Regions from separate parts of the Aneurinibacillus uraniidurans genome, predicted to be linked through region 2. Evidence: riboswitches for the same ligand, from Rfam matches in the RefSeq annotation. Region 2 holds a riboswitch; the other holds the start of a gene.
The links. A riboswitch is a leader RNA that binds a small molecule or an ion and turns the genes downstream of it on or off. The one in region 2 is predicted to bind FMN.
Positions count from the first base shown of each region.

Region 1: it holds a riboswitch for FMN, as region 2 does, so the genes downstream of both, PO771_RS07935 (ECF transporter S component) here and ribD (bifunctional diaminohydroxyphosphoribosylaminopyrimidine deaminase/5-amino-6-(5-phosphoribosylamino)uracil reductase RibD) in region 2, are expected to answer to the same signal.

Region 1 is NZ_CP116902.1:1,577,598-1,585,673, reverse strand. It holds gene PO771_RS07960 (hypothetical protein) at 1-260, opposite strand, end outside; gene PO771_RS07955 (FixH family protein) at 284-697, opposite strand; gene PO771_RS07950 (sensor histidine kinase) at 710-2,131, opposite strand; gene PO771_RS07945 (response regulator transcription factor) at 2,135-2,761, opposite strand; gene PO771_RS07940 (YncE family protein) at 2,800-3,798, opposite strand; FMN riboswitch at 3,931-4,085, shown strand; gene PO771_RS07935 (ECF transporter S component) at 4,093-4,692, shown strand; gene PO771_RS07930 (hypothetical protein) at 4,752-4,934, opposite strand; gene pepF (oligoendopeptidase F) at 5,018-6,925, opposite strand; gene cbpB (cyclic-di-AMP-binding protein CbpB) at 7,432-7,878, opposite strand; gene mscL (large conductance mechanosensitive channel protein MscL) at 7,906-8,076, opposite strand, start outside.
Region 2 is NZ_CP116902.1:2,636,434-2,644,509, forward strand. It holds gene scpB (SMC-Scp complex subunit ScpB) at 397-975, opposite strand; gene PO771_RS13140 (segregation and condensation protein A) at 990-1,733, opposite strand; gene PO771_RS13145 (site-2 protease family protein) at 1,752-2,426, opposite strand; gene ribH (6,7-dimethyl-8-ribityllumazine synthase) at 2,534-3,001, opposite strand; gene PO771_RS13155 (bifunctional 3,4-dihydroxy-2-butanone-4-phosphate synthase/GTP cyclohydrolase II) at 3,022-4,215, opposite strand; gene ribE (riboflavin synthase) at 4,230-4,880, opposite strand; gene ribD (bifunctional diaminohydroxyphosphoribosylaminopyrimidine deaminase/5-amino-6-(5-phosphoribosylamino)uracil reductase RibD) at 4,865-5,980, opposite strand; FMN riboswitch at 6,176-6,322, opposite strand; gene PO771_RS13170 (peptidylprolyl isomerase) at 6,465-6,902, opposite strand; gene PO771_RS13175 (GIY-YIG nuclease family protein) at 6,989-7,366, opposite strand; gene PO771_RS13180 (methyl-accepting chemotaxis protein) at 7,526-8,076, shown strand, end outside.

The DNA of each region.
Region 1 (8,076 bases), 1.1 Mb from region 2:
TACAGGCGTTCCGCTGCCCCACCCGATCCCGCTTTTTGAACGAAAACCATCAATCCGGCATCACATGTTTTTTGTAAATCGAAACGTTGTGCGGGGAGTGGGAGAAGTAAGAGCGCCTGTACGCGCCTACTCAGCGAAGGGAGAACGACGAACGAACCTTTGCGCCCGCAAGCGTATCGAAGCGAACGGCTCCTTCCTTCTCCCGCTCCCGCCCCCCACACTTTCGATTTCACAACAAAAAAAGCTGTCCCGTTTGCCATGTTCTGGCTTCGGGACAGCTTCTTTACTCCACGACAACTTTTCGTTTTGACATCTCATGTACTTCGCCTGCTTCGACATGATACATCAAATAATAAGTGCCTGGCTCCTTATACGTTTGTGTCAATTCATATAGACCTGCTCCAATTTTTTTCGGCTTAACAGTCTCATGGTTTTCGCGCTGCTTGTCTTTCCAAAGTTCGATATACACGTCGTCCGGCTTGTCCAAAGGCTGACCATTTTGTGTGACAACCAACTTGAATGTCAGCGTGTCCCCAACTTTTGGCGCCCATGTCTTCGTCTGGAATTCCACTTCAATCGGTGCAGGTTCCGCATTCGCACTTGGCTTTTGCGTATTGTTTGCTGAGCAGCCAACGAGCGCTACCAGCAGAAAGACAAGTAGCAATACTCGTCTAATCCATACATGTTGTTTCATCATACGTCCCACTCCTTACGATTGTTGCTCCTCATATTCATACAACGGCAAGTAAATCGACACAACTGTGCCAACTCCAACGGTGCTTTCGATCGTCCACGTTCCACCATGCAGATGAACAATCTGCCGCACAATCGATAATCCAAGACCACTTCCGCCATTTCGACGATTACGTGCTTTATCTACACGGTAGAACCGCTCGCCGATGCGAGCCAGCTCATTTTGCGGAATGCCCGGTCCGTTATCTTCTACCGTGAGTCGACAACGTCCACCTTCCGCCTTCATAAGGGTTACCGTAAGCTGACCATTTTCCGGTAGGTACCGCAGCGCATTATCACACAAGTTGTGAATCACCTGTTCAAGTCGATCCTGATCTCCCTTAACGATCATATCGGGATCAAGCTCCATCGTCAACCGTACTCCTTTTTCTTCAAGAAACGGACAAAACTTTGCCAGTGTATCTTCTACCAGCTGGGCAAGCGGGAGCGGCATCAACGCAAGCGGGTACGCCTCTCCTTCAAGGCGTGCGAGATCAAGCAGATCATGCACAAGCCGCTGCATACGACCTGCTTCTCGATAAATGAGCGTGACATATCGCTGCTTATCGGCTTCTGTCTGTACAACCCCTTCAATCATCGCCTCACTGTATCCTTTGATGTAGCTAAGTGGTGTGCGAAGTTCATGTGACACATTGGCGAGAAATTCTTTGCGCTGCTGCTCCACTTCCGCAAGTTCAGACGCCATATGATTGAGCGCATGACCGAGCCTGCCGACTTCATCTGTTATCCCGACATCGACACGGGCGGCAAAATTGCCCCGTGCCATCTCCCCTGCCGCCGCCTCCATCGCCCGCAACGGCTTTGTCAGACGGGTAACGATTTGCAAACCTGCATACATGGAAACAAGAATAAACAGACCGCCTGTCGCCAGCACAATATAACGCGCTTCACTGAACGCCTCTGTAATCGTCGCAAGCGGTACATACAAATACACAATCCCAGCCAGACGCTTACCATCTAAAAGCGGCACAATTACCGCCATAATCTTCCGACCAAACTTCTCTTCGTACCCGATCTTCCTTACCGTTTGCCCCGCTAACAGTCGGCTCCGCTCCTCTTCGGTAATAAGGGCATTGTACTCCACTTCAAACGGCAGACAGGCTCCCAGCTCACGTTGATTTTCCGTTACATAAATTTCTGCTCCCGATACGGTGTTAAACTTTTCCGCCTGCTGGCGAAACGCAGCCGTCAACGGTCCTCCCTTATACATCCCGGCCACTTGTTCTCCCTGATAGCGCAGAGATGATTCAACCTGCTGGACATACAACTTTTCATATAAATATTCTGTTAGCCCATACGACATCAGTACGGTGAACACAATGCCGGATGTAATGAGCAGCCACAGCCGCTGATTCAGCTTTAACGTAAATCCTCTCACTGCTTACACCTCAAACTTATAGCCGATTCCCCAGACGGTTTGGATGAGACTTGCATACTCTCCAAGCTTCATGCGGAGCGTTTTAACATGCGTATCGACTGTACGGGCATTGCCGTAATATTCATAGCCCCAGACCATCTCGAGAAGCTGGTCGCGACTTAATACTTGTCCAATATGGCGAGTAAAGCAGGCAAGCAAATCAAACTCCTTTAATGTCAGGAACAAATCAATGCCATTAATTCGCACTTTGTGCCCCTTAATGTCCATCTCAAGCGGACCGATGCTTGCAATGTCATCCACCTGACGATGCGTACGACGCAGTAGCGCTTCAATTCGGGCTACGAGCTCACGCGGGCTGAACGGCTTGACAATATAATCATCCGCCCCAATCTTAAGGCCGTTTACTTTATCCCATTCATCCCCTCGTGCCGTCACAAAAATAATCGGCACATCCGATTTTTCCCGCACTTTCATACATACAGAAAGCCCATCCATATTCGGCATCATGACATCAAGCACAAGCAGATCAAACCTGCGTTCCACAAGTCGTGCGAGTGCTTCCTCTCCATCTTCTGCTTCCACGCATTCATAGCCTTCTTTTATCAAATACATGGCGATTAACTCACGCATCGGTGCTTCATCATCTACCACCAATATTGAAAACTGACTCACGATTGCCCACCTTCCCGTACAACTATCTGCATCGGCCCGCCACCGACCCGCACTGTCTTGCTCACTTTCATCTGCTTCGGATCGACAACATACACCTGACCGCCCTCAAAGCTGGAAATATACAGTTTCTCTCGCCCCATCGCCATTCCGAACGGACTCGTACCGAGCGGCAGCGTTCCGGTTATGGCATGGTCTGTGACTCGAATGCGCCGCAATGTACTCGATCCATGACTGAGCACAAATACTGTATCTTCATTATATGGTACAAAATCAACCGGCATTGAGGGTGCTTGTATTTTCCCCTGCTTCTGGCCGGTCATAGCATTCAGCACTGTAATAGATTCTTCCGGCACGTCTCCCTCACCATGTCCACCTACCCACAGCTCCTGCTGCTTCGGAATAAACAGACCACCCATTGGTGATTCATTCGTAGCAAATGTACGCGTTACATGCCCGACTTTCGCATCAACCGTATATCCCTTCGCTTCATGCAAATCGTATACGTATACCCATTTTCCACTCGGGTCCGGAATAATCGTAAGCGGGTACGAACCAACCTTTACTTTCATCCGCTCCTGACCATCGAGTCCGTAGAACCGCAGTAAGCCATGATCCCGATCTGCCAGATAAATCGTCTGTCCATCCGTTGACGCAACCGCGTTTACAATGCCAGTCCCTATCTTCCAGACCGCCTTTTCCTTTCCATCACGCATATCAATGACATGTGCTTGTCCTTCATTTTTATGATAGAGCAGAATATTGTGGTGATCGGGCAGAAGAAGCATCCGATTAAATGCAAATTGAGGCTTCCACTCGGTTATGACCTCTCCCGTATTCGCCTGCAAAAATGAAACAGTACGAGACTGTGTGCCCGCTACAATGAGCACATCGTCTTCGAGTGGAACCGCTGCAAACGAACGAAATCCACAGCCTGTAACACCGATGGCCAGAAAGAACATGATACCGATCAGACATGCCATCTGTATTCCCTTCATGATTTTCTCTCCTTATGATCACTTCCATTACATAATACATTCATTATAAAAAAAAATTGTGTGAAATATGTGAAGTATTGACGATTTTCTATTTTCGTGGCATAGTTCTACATAGGTTGTGAACAAAAACACAACTCCTTTCAGGGCAGGGTGTAATTCCCGACCGGCGGTGATGGAACACCTCTTACTCGTTCCGCAGTCCGCGACCCGGATGCAAATCGTATGCGTCCGGCTGACCCGGTGTAATTCCGGGACCGACAGTATAGTCTGGATGGAAGAAGGGAGAACTTCATAATGAGAGGAAAAACACGCCGAATGGCAGTGCTTTCACTGCTGTCTGCAATCGGGTTTCTATTGATGTTCATAGAAATTCCGCTACCGATTTTCCCCATGTTTCTTAAACTTGGGATTAGCGAGATTCCAGCTTTAGTCGGAGCCACACTGTTTGGGCCGCTGGCGGGTGTCATCGTAGAATTACTTAAGAACGTCCTTCATGCAATTTTATATAGTCAGGACAGTATGGGCGTCGGGGAATTGTCGAATTTTATTGCTGGTAGTACGTTCGTCGTCGTCTCGGTCTGGTTCATGAAGCTCATGCGCGAGAGCAAGCTTAGCTACTGGGTCGGTACGATTACAGGCACGATCGTTATGGCTTGCGTGATGGGGATTGCGAACTACTTTATTTTTATCCCGGCTTATGGAGTACTGCTTGGCAAGTCCGTACCCGAGATTGTGGCCTGGTCACAGTCAGCTAATTCTAGCATTACTAGCCTGTGGGCGCTGATTCTGTATGCGGTGTTCCCATTTAACCTGATGAAAGGGATCATCGAAGCCATTATTACGTACCCGATCTATCAGCGACTTCGCCCTACGATTAAGACAGTCTCACAATGAGATATCCAATACAAAAAGGAGCTTCCGTTAACAGGAGGCTCCTTTTTTGTAATGTTGCTTTATATTACAGAGTAGGAAAGTTTAATGGCGAGACTGCCATTCTCCACGCCTATGTATTCAAGATCCTCAAATACCGCATTCGGGTATGTCATGTGAAATCGTGTCATCGTCTCGTACATTTCATCAGCGGAGCTTACGTGCAGCTCTATGCGCCCTGCATTATACATGTCTACATGATTCATCTCATTCACCCTGTCCGTATGTTTTTTGTACCATATAATTCGTGTTTCTTTTCCCATTTGTGGGGGGAAAGTGAAATTTTTTATTATTTTTGTGCTGCCAGTTCTTCCATTTCCGTAAGGGCTCGCTCGAACTGCTTCATCGCTTCCTGTACAGGTCTGGCAGTAGACATGTCAACACCGGCTGCTTTTAGCACCTCAAGCGGCGGCGCTGAGCTTCCGGCCTCCAGGAATTTCGTGCGAATGCGCTCAACAGCCACTTTTCCTTCTGTTTCAATTTGTCCAGCAAGTGCAGCGGAAGCAGCAAAACTCGTCGCATATTGATATACATAAAAATTGTAGTACAAATGCGGAATACGCGCCCATTCCATCGCAATCTCTGGGTCATTGACAACTGCTTTTCCATAATACTTCTGGTTAAGATCGACATACAGCTTTTTAATCGCTTCCGCGTTTAGTGACTCACCAGCCTGTTCCTTCTCATGCAGAAGCTTCTCAAATTCTGCAAACTGTGCCTGACGGAACAAAGTATTGCGGAAATTATCAAGATAGCCGTTCAACAATACCATTTTTTCTTCTTTTGTCTTTGCCTTGGCATAGCGACTTTTAAACAGTAGCTGCTCATTCAATGTAGAGGCAACTTCCGCAGTAAAAATTGGGTAGCCTGCCGTAATATATGGCTGCTTTTTGTTGGAGTAATAGGTCTGCATCGCGTGACCGAGCTCATGAGCAATGGTCGACACGTCATCGGCTGTTCCCTGGTAATTAAGCAGCACATACGGATGCGTATCATACGCCCCGGTCTGATAAGCTCCAGAGCGCTTGTCAGCGGTTGAATACACATCGATCCATCCGTCCCCAAACGCCTGCGTCAGTACAGTCGTGTAATCCTCCCCGAGAACGCTCAAACCGTCTAGCACAATCTGTTTCGCTTCCTCGTACGGGATATAGCGTTCCTTGTGCGGCACGGTTGACGTATACATGTCATACATATGCAGCTCCTGCACACCAAGCATTTTTTTCTTCAAAGCTACATACCGATGCAAGAGCGGTAAATTCTCATGAACGGTTGCAATGAGTTCATCGTATACTTGTACAGGGATGTTATTCGCTTCCAAACTTGCAGCAAGCGCACTATTATAGTGACGCGCCTTCGCATACGCATTATGCACCTTCACCTGGCCAGCTAGTGTCTGGGCAAATGTGTCTTGAAATCCTTGGAGCGTTCTGTAGTATGTCTGGAACGCATCGCGACGAACAGATTGATTGGAACTTTCGAGATACGACACATAGTTAGAACGAGTTAACGGAACATCCTGACCTGCTTCGTTTTTGATGGACGGGAATTTGATATCTTTGACCAGCATGTTATATACAGACTCGGCAGTTCCGGCAAGCGGAGACGTCTGAGCGAGCAGCCGTTCCATGTCGCGTGATAAAATATGCGATTTGCTCCGACGCACGTCTTCAAGAAAAAGGCGGTATGGAGCAAGATCAGATGAGGCAAGTAATGCTTTCATACGTTCATCAGAAATCGCTACAATCTCCGGGGTCATCCAAGCTGTCTTTTCTCCTATGAATCGGTTCATATTGCTTGCCCGATCTGAGAGCGCCTGCAAGGACGAATCAGATGTATGTACATCAAGTCCAGCACCCGCATATAGTGATGCTTTGTCTCGTATCCGCGCCATCACTACATACTGATCTAGCACCTGCTTCATCTTCTGTGGAGACGAAGCCAGCTGGCCCTGATACGATGCGATCACGCCTGCCATCTTCTCTGCCTTTTTCACATCTGCTTCAAAAGCTCTGTGGCTCGCATATATTTGTGCAAGCTTCCACTTATACATGTCAGGAATCTCGTCCCGTGTCTGATATGACGGAACTGTAGTTTCTGCCGCATAAACGACCCGGATCGGAATTGAGGACGGTACAGAAACAGAAGTAAGCGCTAACATAATGGCGCTGATTGTTTGCATGGTTCGTTGTTTCACAGTAAGTAGTTCTCCTTTCAATTTTGGCTTGGGAGATGAGGAGTAGCCCAACATGTAGTGGAGGAGCGGAGAAGGAAGTCGCTTTGTCACTTGGTTACGCTCTGCGAAGAAGCAAAGACTGTCCGCTCCTGCCGACAGTTGGGCAGTTCCACTCAAGCGCAAATTTTGTACGGCTTCGCTCCACATGTTTTTATATTTTTATTTTTTGAATCCAAACTTTGTTTGGGAGGGAGAGAAGAGGGAAGCAAGAGAGCGTCTGTACGCTTGTTCCCCAGCGGAAGAAGAACGGTGAACGGGCCTTTACCTGCAATTCTTCTATGAAGAAACATCGTGGGGCTTTTCTTTGCGGGCGAGTTCGCCGGGCTCCTGGAGCGGGCAGTTTATCCCCCCCTGCCAAACATACCTGAGCGAACGGCTTCTCTCTTCTCTCCCTCCCACCACACAAAGTTATGTGATTACAAAAAAAACCGGGAAATGCCTATATAGCATTCCCCGGTTTCACACTTTTATTCTTTTGGCGCGTTTTTCATCTGTTTATGGAGCGTGGCTAGAATCGATTTGCGTGTCAATATACCTTTGAACACACCTTCTTCATCTACTACGCATAAAAACGGATGATTAATCGAAAGCTCCAGCCCACGGAAAAATGTTCCGCTCTCCCGCATCCAGCCTACTTTCGTATTCATCACTTCTTCTACGCGACGCGTTCCAAGTTGCTCAAACTCGATTCGCTCAATGCCAAGCGCTGTATCCAAAATAAGCGGCATGCTGATTAACCCTTTAAGCTTATAATCCCGATCTAAGACTGGAATCGCAGTATAACCCGATTTAATAAGTACAAGCAAGGCGTGTTCAAGCGTATTGCCTTCCTGGACAATCGCTACTTTGCTTCCTGGAATAACAAGATCCGCAATACTTTCTTCCGGTCGGACTGCTTTTTCTAGTTTCCCCATATATCGATCCATCCCTTTTGTCGTAGGTTACATACTTTTCTCAGCTACTGGCTCCAGATGAGACGTGCAGGCCGAACAACGTACCGCCGCCACTGGAATATCAGACAAACAGTACGGGCATTCCTTTTTCTTCGGTGCCTGCACCGCTTCCTCCTGTTTGCGCAGCACTCCGATTCTACTATATACACGCACCACTAT
Region 2 (8,076 bases):
TTAACCTTCACATTGAAGACTTTACCACTTGAACTTTCAAAGTAGTGGATTGAAATCTTTTTCCCCTTTGCATCATATCCGTCTTTGTATACTTTCTTCCACTGCCCCGCTTCTACTTTTCTAAGTTCGTCCAATACATCCATATTATTGATATTAACTTTTCTTGTTCCGTTTTGTACCCCTTTAAAACCTTCTGGGTAATTCGGTGATTTCTTAATTGAATCATAGATTTGTTTAAGTTCACCCGTCCCCTGAGTATCTTCAAACGCTCCCTCTGAATATACCCAAGAACAAAAAAGCCGCCTTACACCTCGTAGTTAAACGACTTGCAAGACGGCTCCTAAAAATTACAGCCTATTCTCAAAACCTATGATTTCATCGCTACATATCTAAAACTTATTGTGTCTCATCCTTACGATAAAACAAATACGCCTCCTCGGCCATCTCGTCTCCTTCAACTGGAAACTCCGGTGCCGGTGGCAGCTCATCAAGACTTCTCAACCCAAAATATTCGAGGAACTCTTTTGTCGTCCCATACAAAATCGGCCGCCCGATCGTATCCGCACGCCCAACTTCGCGGATTAAACTCTTACTTGTCAGCCTGGCAATCGCCCGCTCACACTTCACCCCGCGAATCTCTTCAAGCTCCACCCGCGTAATCGGCTGCTTATACGCCACAATCGCCAGCGTCTCCAACGCTGCCTGTGACAGGCTCGCATGCGAAGGGCTCTGCACCATTTTCTCAAAATATGGCGCGTATTCCGGGCGAGTCGTAAACTGGTACGCCTGCGCAACCTCAACAATCTGTAAGCCGCGCTGCTGTTCCTGATAGTCCTGCTTCAGCTCGTCCATCAACGCTGTCACTTCATGCAGTTCGAGATCGAGAATCGCCGCAAGCTGCTTCGCCTCCATCCCCTCATCACCCGCAACAAACAAAAGCCCTTCTACAATCGCTTTTAGCTGTTCCACATCTATCATGCCGTATCCTCCTACATCGCCGACACCATAATCTCTTCGAACAATCCGCTCTGCTCACATACAATATCATGTGTCTTCATCAGCTCGAGAATTGCAAGAAAAGTCGTCACAATCTCGACTTTGGACGTATCACTTGCAAGCAGCTCCGAGAATGGGAGGGGCTTTGCGATACGGTGCAGCTTCGTGCGAATCTCATCCATTCGGTCCCCAATCGAGATCTCGTCTCGCTGCACCTTCACACTGCTCTCCTGTCCCCCACGTTCCACCCGCTTAAGCGCCTTTTGCAGCGCATCTACCAGGTCATAAATCGTCACATTCGAGATGGCACGATCTTCTTCTGGAATGAAGTGAGACAAATCTTCTGCCGGACGGGTAAAGACTTGCGTTTGTTCACGCTCCCGCTCACGAAATATTTCTGCGAGCTGCTTGTACTTTTTATATTCGAGGAGCCGCTGCACAAGCTCTTCGCGCGGGTCCTCTTCTTCGTATTCATCCATCTGCCAGTCGTCAAACAGAGGTTCCTCCCGGCGCGGCAGCAACAACTTGCTTTTAATCGCCAGAAGCGTAGCTGCCATCACCAGGAACTCGCTTGCGACATCAATCTGTAACTCCTGCATGACATACAGGTGATTCATATATTGATCTGTTAGCTCAACCATTGGAATGTCGTAAATATCGACTTCTGCCCGATCAATTAGATGAAGCAGCAGATCAAGTGGTCCTTCAAACGTATCTAATTTAATATCAACTGCCACAATTAGCGCCTCCTTCCATTAGCCAAGAAGGGACAACATCGCCCCCATCACCCATTTGTATGGCTGATAGATCAAGAACCCGAGTCCCGGCAGGAAAACGAGCAGCAGAAGCGCAAATGTTCCGTATGGTTCAATTTTATCAAAAAACCGATCAAAACGATGCGGTAGTAAATAGCGTAAAATTTTCGAGCCATCAAGCGGCGCAATCGGCAGCATGTTGAACACAAACAGCGCTACATTAATCATAAAACTCCACTTTACTGTTTCTCCTACAAGTCGAGTCGCCCAATCCGGCCACGCAGCCGTTATATTCGTAGTGGCAAGCACCCACATCGCCCCCATGAACAGAAACGCCAACAACAAATTCATTAAAGGTCCCGCAAGCGATACCCAGACGACACCAAGTCGACGATTTCCTCGGAAATGAAACGCATTAAACGGTACCGGACGCGCCCAGCCGAACGGCCCGAACAAAATAAGAAGCATTCCGAATGGATCAACATGGCTGATCGGATTCAGCGTCAATCGCCCTTCGTTTTTGGCGGTCGGATCGCCAAGCTTATACGCGACAAATGCGTGGGCCCATTCGTGCACGGTAAACGCGATCACAAACGCAATAATGCGGAACAAAAGCGTATTCAAATCAAAATTGAACAACCCATTTTCCCCCGTTCCTAGTAAACTGCAATTCATTCTATCATACGCCCGCATACCCGACAATTGTTCTGTAAAAATGAAATCCCCACTTTCGCTATATGCGACAGCAGGGATTTCACTTCAATCATCAAAAACAATATTCATTATCCAAACGCACGCGTCAGATTCGCCATCTCAATTGCCGCTGCCGCTGCTTCCCAGCCTTTATTACCTGCTTTCGTTCCCGCACGCTCAATTGCCTGTTCAATCGTATCCGTCGTCAGTACACCAAAAATCGTTGGAATGCCTGTGTTCATGCCGACTGCCGCAACTCCTTTTGCCGCCTCACTGCACACGTAGTCAAAATGCGGCGTCGCACCGCGAATGACTGTGCCAAGTGCGATTACCGCATCATACTTGCCAGACTCGGCCATTTTTTTCACGATAATCGGAAGCTCGAATGCACCTGGCACCCACGCAACGTCTACCGCATCTTCTGCTACATCGTGACGTTTCAGTGCATCCAATGCCCCACCGAGCAGCTTGCTCGTAATAAATTCATTAAAACGACCGACTACGATCCCTACTTTTAATCCAGTTCCAACGAGATTTCCTTCATATACGTTTGCCATCATCTATTCCCCCAGTTCATTTATAAGTGAAGCAAGTGACCAAGCTTCTGCTGTTTTGTACGCAAGTACCGTTCATTCGCTTCGCCTGCTGGCATCTGAATCGGTACCCGCTCGACTACCTCAAGTCCGTAGCCTTCAACCCCTTTAATTTTGCGCGGATTATTCGTCAGAAGCCGAATCTGCCGAATACCTAAGTCCGCTAAAATTTGTGCACCAATTCCATAGTCGCGCAAGTCCGCCGGGAATCCGAGCTTCTCATTTGCTTCGACCGTATCATATCCTTTATCCTGCAGCTGATACGCGCGCAGCTTGTTAATGAGTCCAATCCCGCGTCCCTCCTGCCGCATATATAGCAGAACACCGCTGCCTTCCGCTTCAATCTGCGCGAGTGCCGTATGGAGCTGCGGGCCGCAATCACAGCGCAGTGATCCGAATACATCACCCGTCAAGCATTCCGAATGGACACGCACAAGTGTCGGCGTATCTTCACAAATCTCGCCTTTCACAAGCGCAAGATGCTCCTTGCCATCCACTTCATTCGTATACGCAACCACACGGAATGTTCCATATTCAGATGGAAGCGTCACGTCTACCTCTCGCTGAACAAGCGTGTCATGCTTCATCCGATAGCGAATCAATTCCGCAATGGTGATCATTTTCAAATCAAGTTCAGCGGCTAATACCGCCAGATCAGGCACACGTGCCATTGTGCCGTCCTCATTCATGATTTCGCAAATCACCCCTGCCGGATACGCCCCGCACAAGCGAGCCAGATCAACCGCCGCTTCTGTATGTCCAGATCGACGCAATACGCCGCCTTTACGAGCCACCAGCGGGAAAATATGACCAGGTCGGCGAAAATCTTCCGCTTTCGTTCCCTTTTGCAGCAATGCCTGAACGGTATGTGCCCGCTCAAACGCCGAGATACCTGTTGTTGTCGTCATTTCATCTACCGATACAGTAAAGGCTGTACCATGACGATCTGTATTCTGTCCGACCATCGGGGCAAGCTCTAACTCTGCCGCTCGCTCTTCTGTAATCGGCACGCATACAAGCCCGCGCCCGTGCGTTACCATAAAATTAATCATGGCCGCATTTGTCTGCTCGGCAAGTGCGATAAAATCTCCTTCATTCTCCCGGTCTTCATCGTCGACAACAATAACCGGCTTGCCCTGTTTCAAATCGCTAAGCGCCTCTTCAATTGTATGAAACATCCGCTGTTCCTCCTCTATAGAAATCCATGCTCCGACAAGAAAGATTCCGTCAGCGTGCTCTTCTTCTGCTTCTCTTCCCGGAAGGTCAAAAATCGCTCGATGTATTTGCCAATCATATCGCACTCCAGATTAACTGCACTTCCGGCCTGCTTATGCATCAGTACCGTTTGCGCAAGCGTATGCGGAATAACAGATACGGTAAACGTATCGTCCTTTACCGCCACAACCGTCAGGCTGATGCCATCAATGGCAACGGAGCCTTTCGGGATGATGTAGCGCAAAACCGCACTCGGTGCCTGAATCTCAAACAAAACGGCATTGCCATACGGCTTGCGGGATGCAATCGTGCCCGTTCCGTCTACATGCCCGGATACAAAATGTCCACCAAACCGCTCACCTGCCGCAAGCGCCCGCTCCAGATTTACTGGATCACCCGGCGAAAGTTGACCAAGTCCGGTACGCGCAAGCGTCTCTGGCATGACGTCAGCGGTGAATGTCTCCTGTGTATAGGATGTCACGGTCAGACATACACCGTTAACTGCAATGCTGTCACCTATTTTTACTCCCTTAAGTACGGTCTGCGCTCGAATCGCAAGCACCGCCGCTTCTGGTGCACGCCGAATACTCGCAAGCGCTCCAACTTCTTCAATTAATCCTGTAAACATGGCCGCTCCTTCCACACCGGATACCCGGAGATTTTCAGATCAACTCCGACCGTCTCCATCTTGAGATCTGCCAGATCAATTGCATCTGCCATCTGCTCCACTCCGATTCCGCCAAACGGTGTTGGGGCGAGATGGCCCGCCACAAGCTTCGGGGCTACATACGTGATCAGCTTGTCTACCGCACCTGCTGCCAGAAACGAAGCATTCACCTCGCTGCCGCCCTCGACTAGAAGCGAGGTAATTCCTTCTTCCCCAAGTATCCCAAGCATGGTTTCAATATGAACTCGCTGCGTCATCTTGGTCGAAAAAACGCGCACCCCCATCGATTCAAGCACCGTCCGCTTCGCCTGATCGGCACGGTCGGTCGTAAACACCCATACCGGCGCTTCCCCGTCTGTCAGCATCCGTGCCGTCTCCGGGATGCGAAGTGCTGTATCCAGTACAATTCGCACCGGATTCTGGCCTTTTTCCTCCGGCAGTCGAGTCGTCAACTGTGGATCATCCGCAATCACCGTGCCTACCCCGACAAGAATCGCATCATGCTCATGCCGCATCCGGTGTACATCCAGCCGCGCTGCCTCACCCGTAATCCAGCGACTGCTTCCGGTCTGTGTCGCTACTTTTCCATCGAGTGTCATCGCCGTCTTAATCGTCACAAACGGTCTTTTTTTCGTAATATACGTGAAAAACACTTCATTCAACTTCTTCGCCTCTTCCTCACACACACCGCAGGTTACGGAAATACCTGCTTCCCGCAGACGAGCCACTCCTCGACCTGCCACAAGTGGGTTCGGATCAGACGATGCAATCACGACAGATGCAACACCGCTCGCAATCAACGCATTCGCACACGGCGGGGTACGCCCGTGATGGCTGCACGGCTCCAATGTTACATACGCAGTGGCCCCACGTGCCCGTTCTCCTGCCATACGGAGCGCTTGCACTTCCGCGTGCGCTTCTCCTGCCCGCAAATGTGCGCCCATCCCGACAATTTCTCCATCACGGACAAGCACACAGCCGACAAGCGGGTTTGGACTTGTCTGTCCACGCGCCGCTTCCGCAAGCGTAAGCGCCAGCTTCATATACGTATCATGCCCCATCTGTCCCTCACCTCTTCTGTCAACATAAAAAAGCCCTGAAGCGAATCACCGCTTTCAGGGCATATTATCAGAAAAAAGATATATCGATATTCAGGTAGCACAAATACACATGCTATCTCTTGCTCGTCCCCACGCCAAATAAACCTGTGCGCATGACATCAACAAAAAACAGCTGGTACTGTGCCCAATACCAGATCGATCCTTCTCCCATCCAGACTATACTGTCGGTCCCGGAATCACACCGGGTCAGCATTGGTTCAGACGAACCGCAGCTCACGGACTGAAGGGACAGATGCCCCTATCACCGCCGGTCGGGAATTTCACCCCGCCCCGAAGGATATTACGTATGAAAATGTACGTTCAGTATAAAGCAAGAGATTGCGTCTGTCTACATTAAAAGTTAGAAAAGAATAATAACTTGTAAGAAAAAACAAAGACTGTATTAGTTTTTATACGATAAAAACTAATACAGCCCTCTATAACATTACTCTTCGATTACTTTAACTTCTTTCATTGCGTCGCCTTGCTTGATCGCATCTACATAATCCATGCCTTCAACAATTTTACCGAATACAGTGTGAATGCCGTCAAGGTGTGGGAACGCATCATATGTGATGTAGAACTGACTTCCGCCTGTATCTTTACCAGCATGTGCCATAGCCAGAACGCCACGCTCATGCTTGTGCGGGTTGCCTGCTGTTTCACATTTGATTGTGTAGCCAGGGCCGCCTGTCCCTGTTCCTTGCGGGCATCCGCCCTGTGCTACGAAGCCCGGGATAACACGGTGGAATGTCAGACCGTTGTAGAAGCCTTCGTTTGCAAGTTTTTCAAAGTTAGCTACTGTACCCGGTGCTTCTCCATCGTGCAGAAGGATTTTTACCTGGCCGCCTTTTTCAAGATCAATAACAGCGTATTTACTCATATGTAAGTACCCCTTTCAGTCAATCAAGTATGTATATGTTATACTCCTCGATTATACGCTATACACAGCGAAAAAGAAAACGTCTGCTAGTCCTCTCCGACGAAAAACAAATGCGCCGGGCAGCGGCAATCAGAAGAACCGAATCTTCGCACCGGAATTTCTCCCTTTGCTTCTTCCATGAGCCGGGCAAACAGTTCGCATTCACCTTCCGCACCAGAATACGTCTGCACGTCGACAACGTCCATATACGGACGCACATAATCAAAATGCCAGCGCATCGTTTTCTCCATTCGCATATGCCGCTCTACCCTGGCTCGAATATTTCGTTTCGCACTTCCAACATATACGTACAATCCACGCACGAACAGAAATGTCCCGAGCTTTCCAACCGTAATCTCTGTATCACTTGGCAAATACGCCTTAACATGATACAGCGTATGCTGTTCATCGATTCTCACATTCATTTTCCTTACCATCCCTTGCCTAATATCATGAAAATATTACATAAAATTAACTGTAAATACATATGAAAATCCCTACTTAATCATTAAGATAGTAACTGTTATCATGAGCCCAATTTGCCTATGTGTTACTGTTATTATACTAGAGGAGTGTACGTAAGGATGAAAATCAGGACAAAGCTTATTTTGGGAATTAGCATGCTGTTTATTTTCAGCGTGAGTATGGGGATTCTTGCGGTTATAGAGAACGAAAAAACGCAAGTCTCGTATAACAATGTTTTAAAAAACAGAGAAGATGTACGGTATTACTTGAAAAATATCCAATATAGAATTGTAGGGATTTCTAATGATGAAAGGGCGTATTTGCTTACAGGAGACAGCCAGTTCAAAGATGAGACCGAAAAAAAGATAGCGGATATCAAAGAATATCTATCCATTATTAAAGGACGAGAGTTAAGCTCGGATGAACGTGAAGCCATCGGGAATCTGGAGAACGGTATCCATGCCTTTCTAGAAGTAAGTACTGTAGTTAAAAACACGTATGAAAAAGATAAACATAAAGCCCTTCAACTTCATCTTACCGATGAGCGAGATGTGCGAAAGAAAACGATGGATCCGACTATTAACAAAGCGGTGGAATTAATAGACAAGCATACTGCTATGGATTTAGACAAAATAAATAAAAGTAATTTTGTAGCGAATACCATTTTACG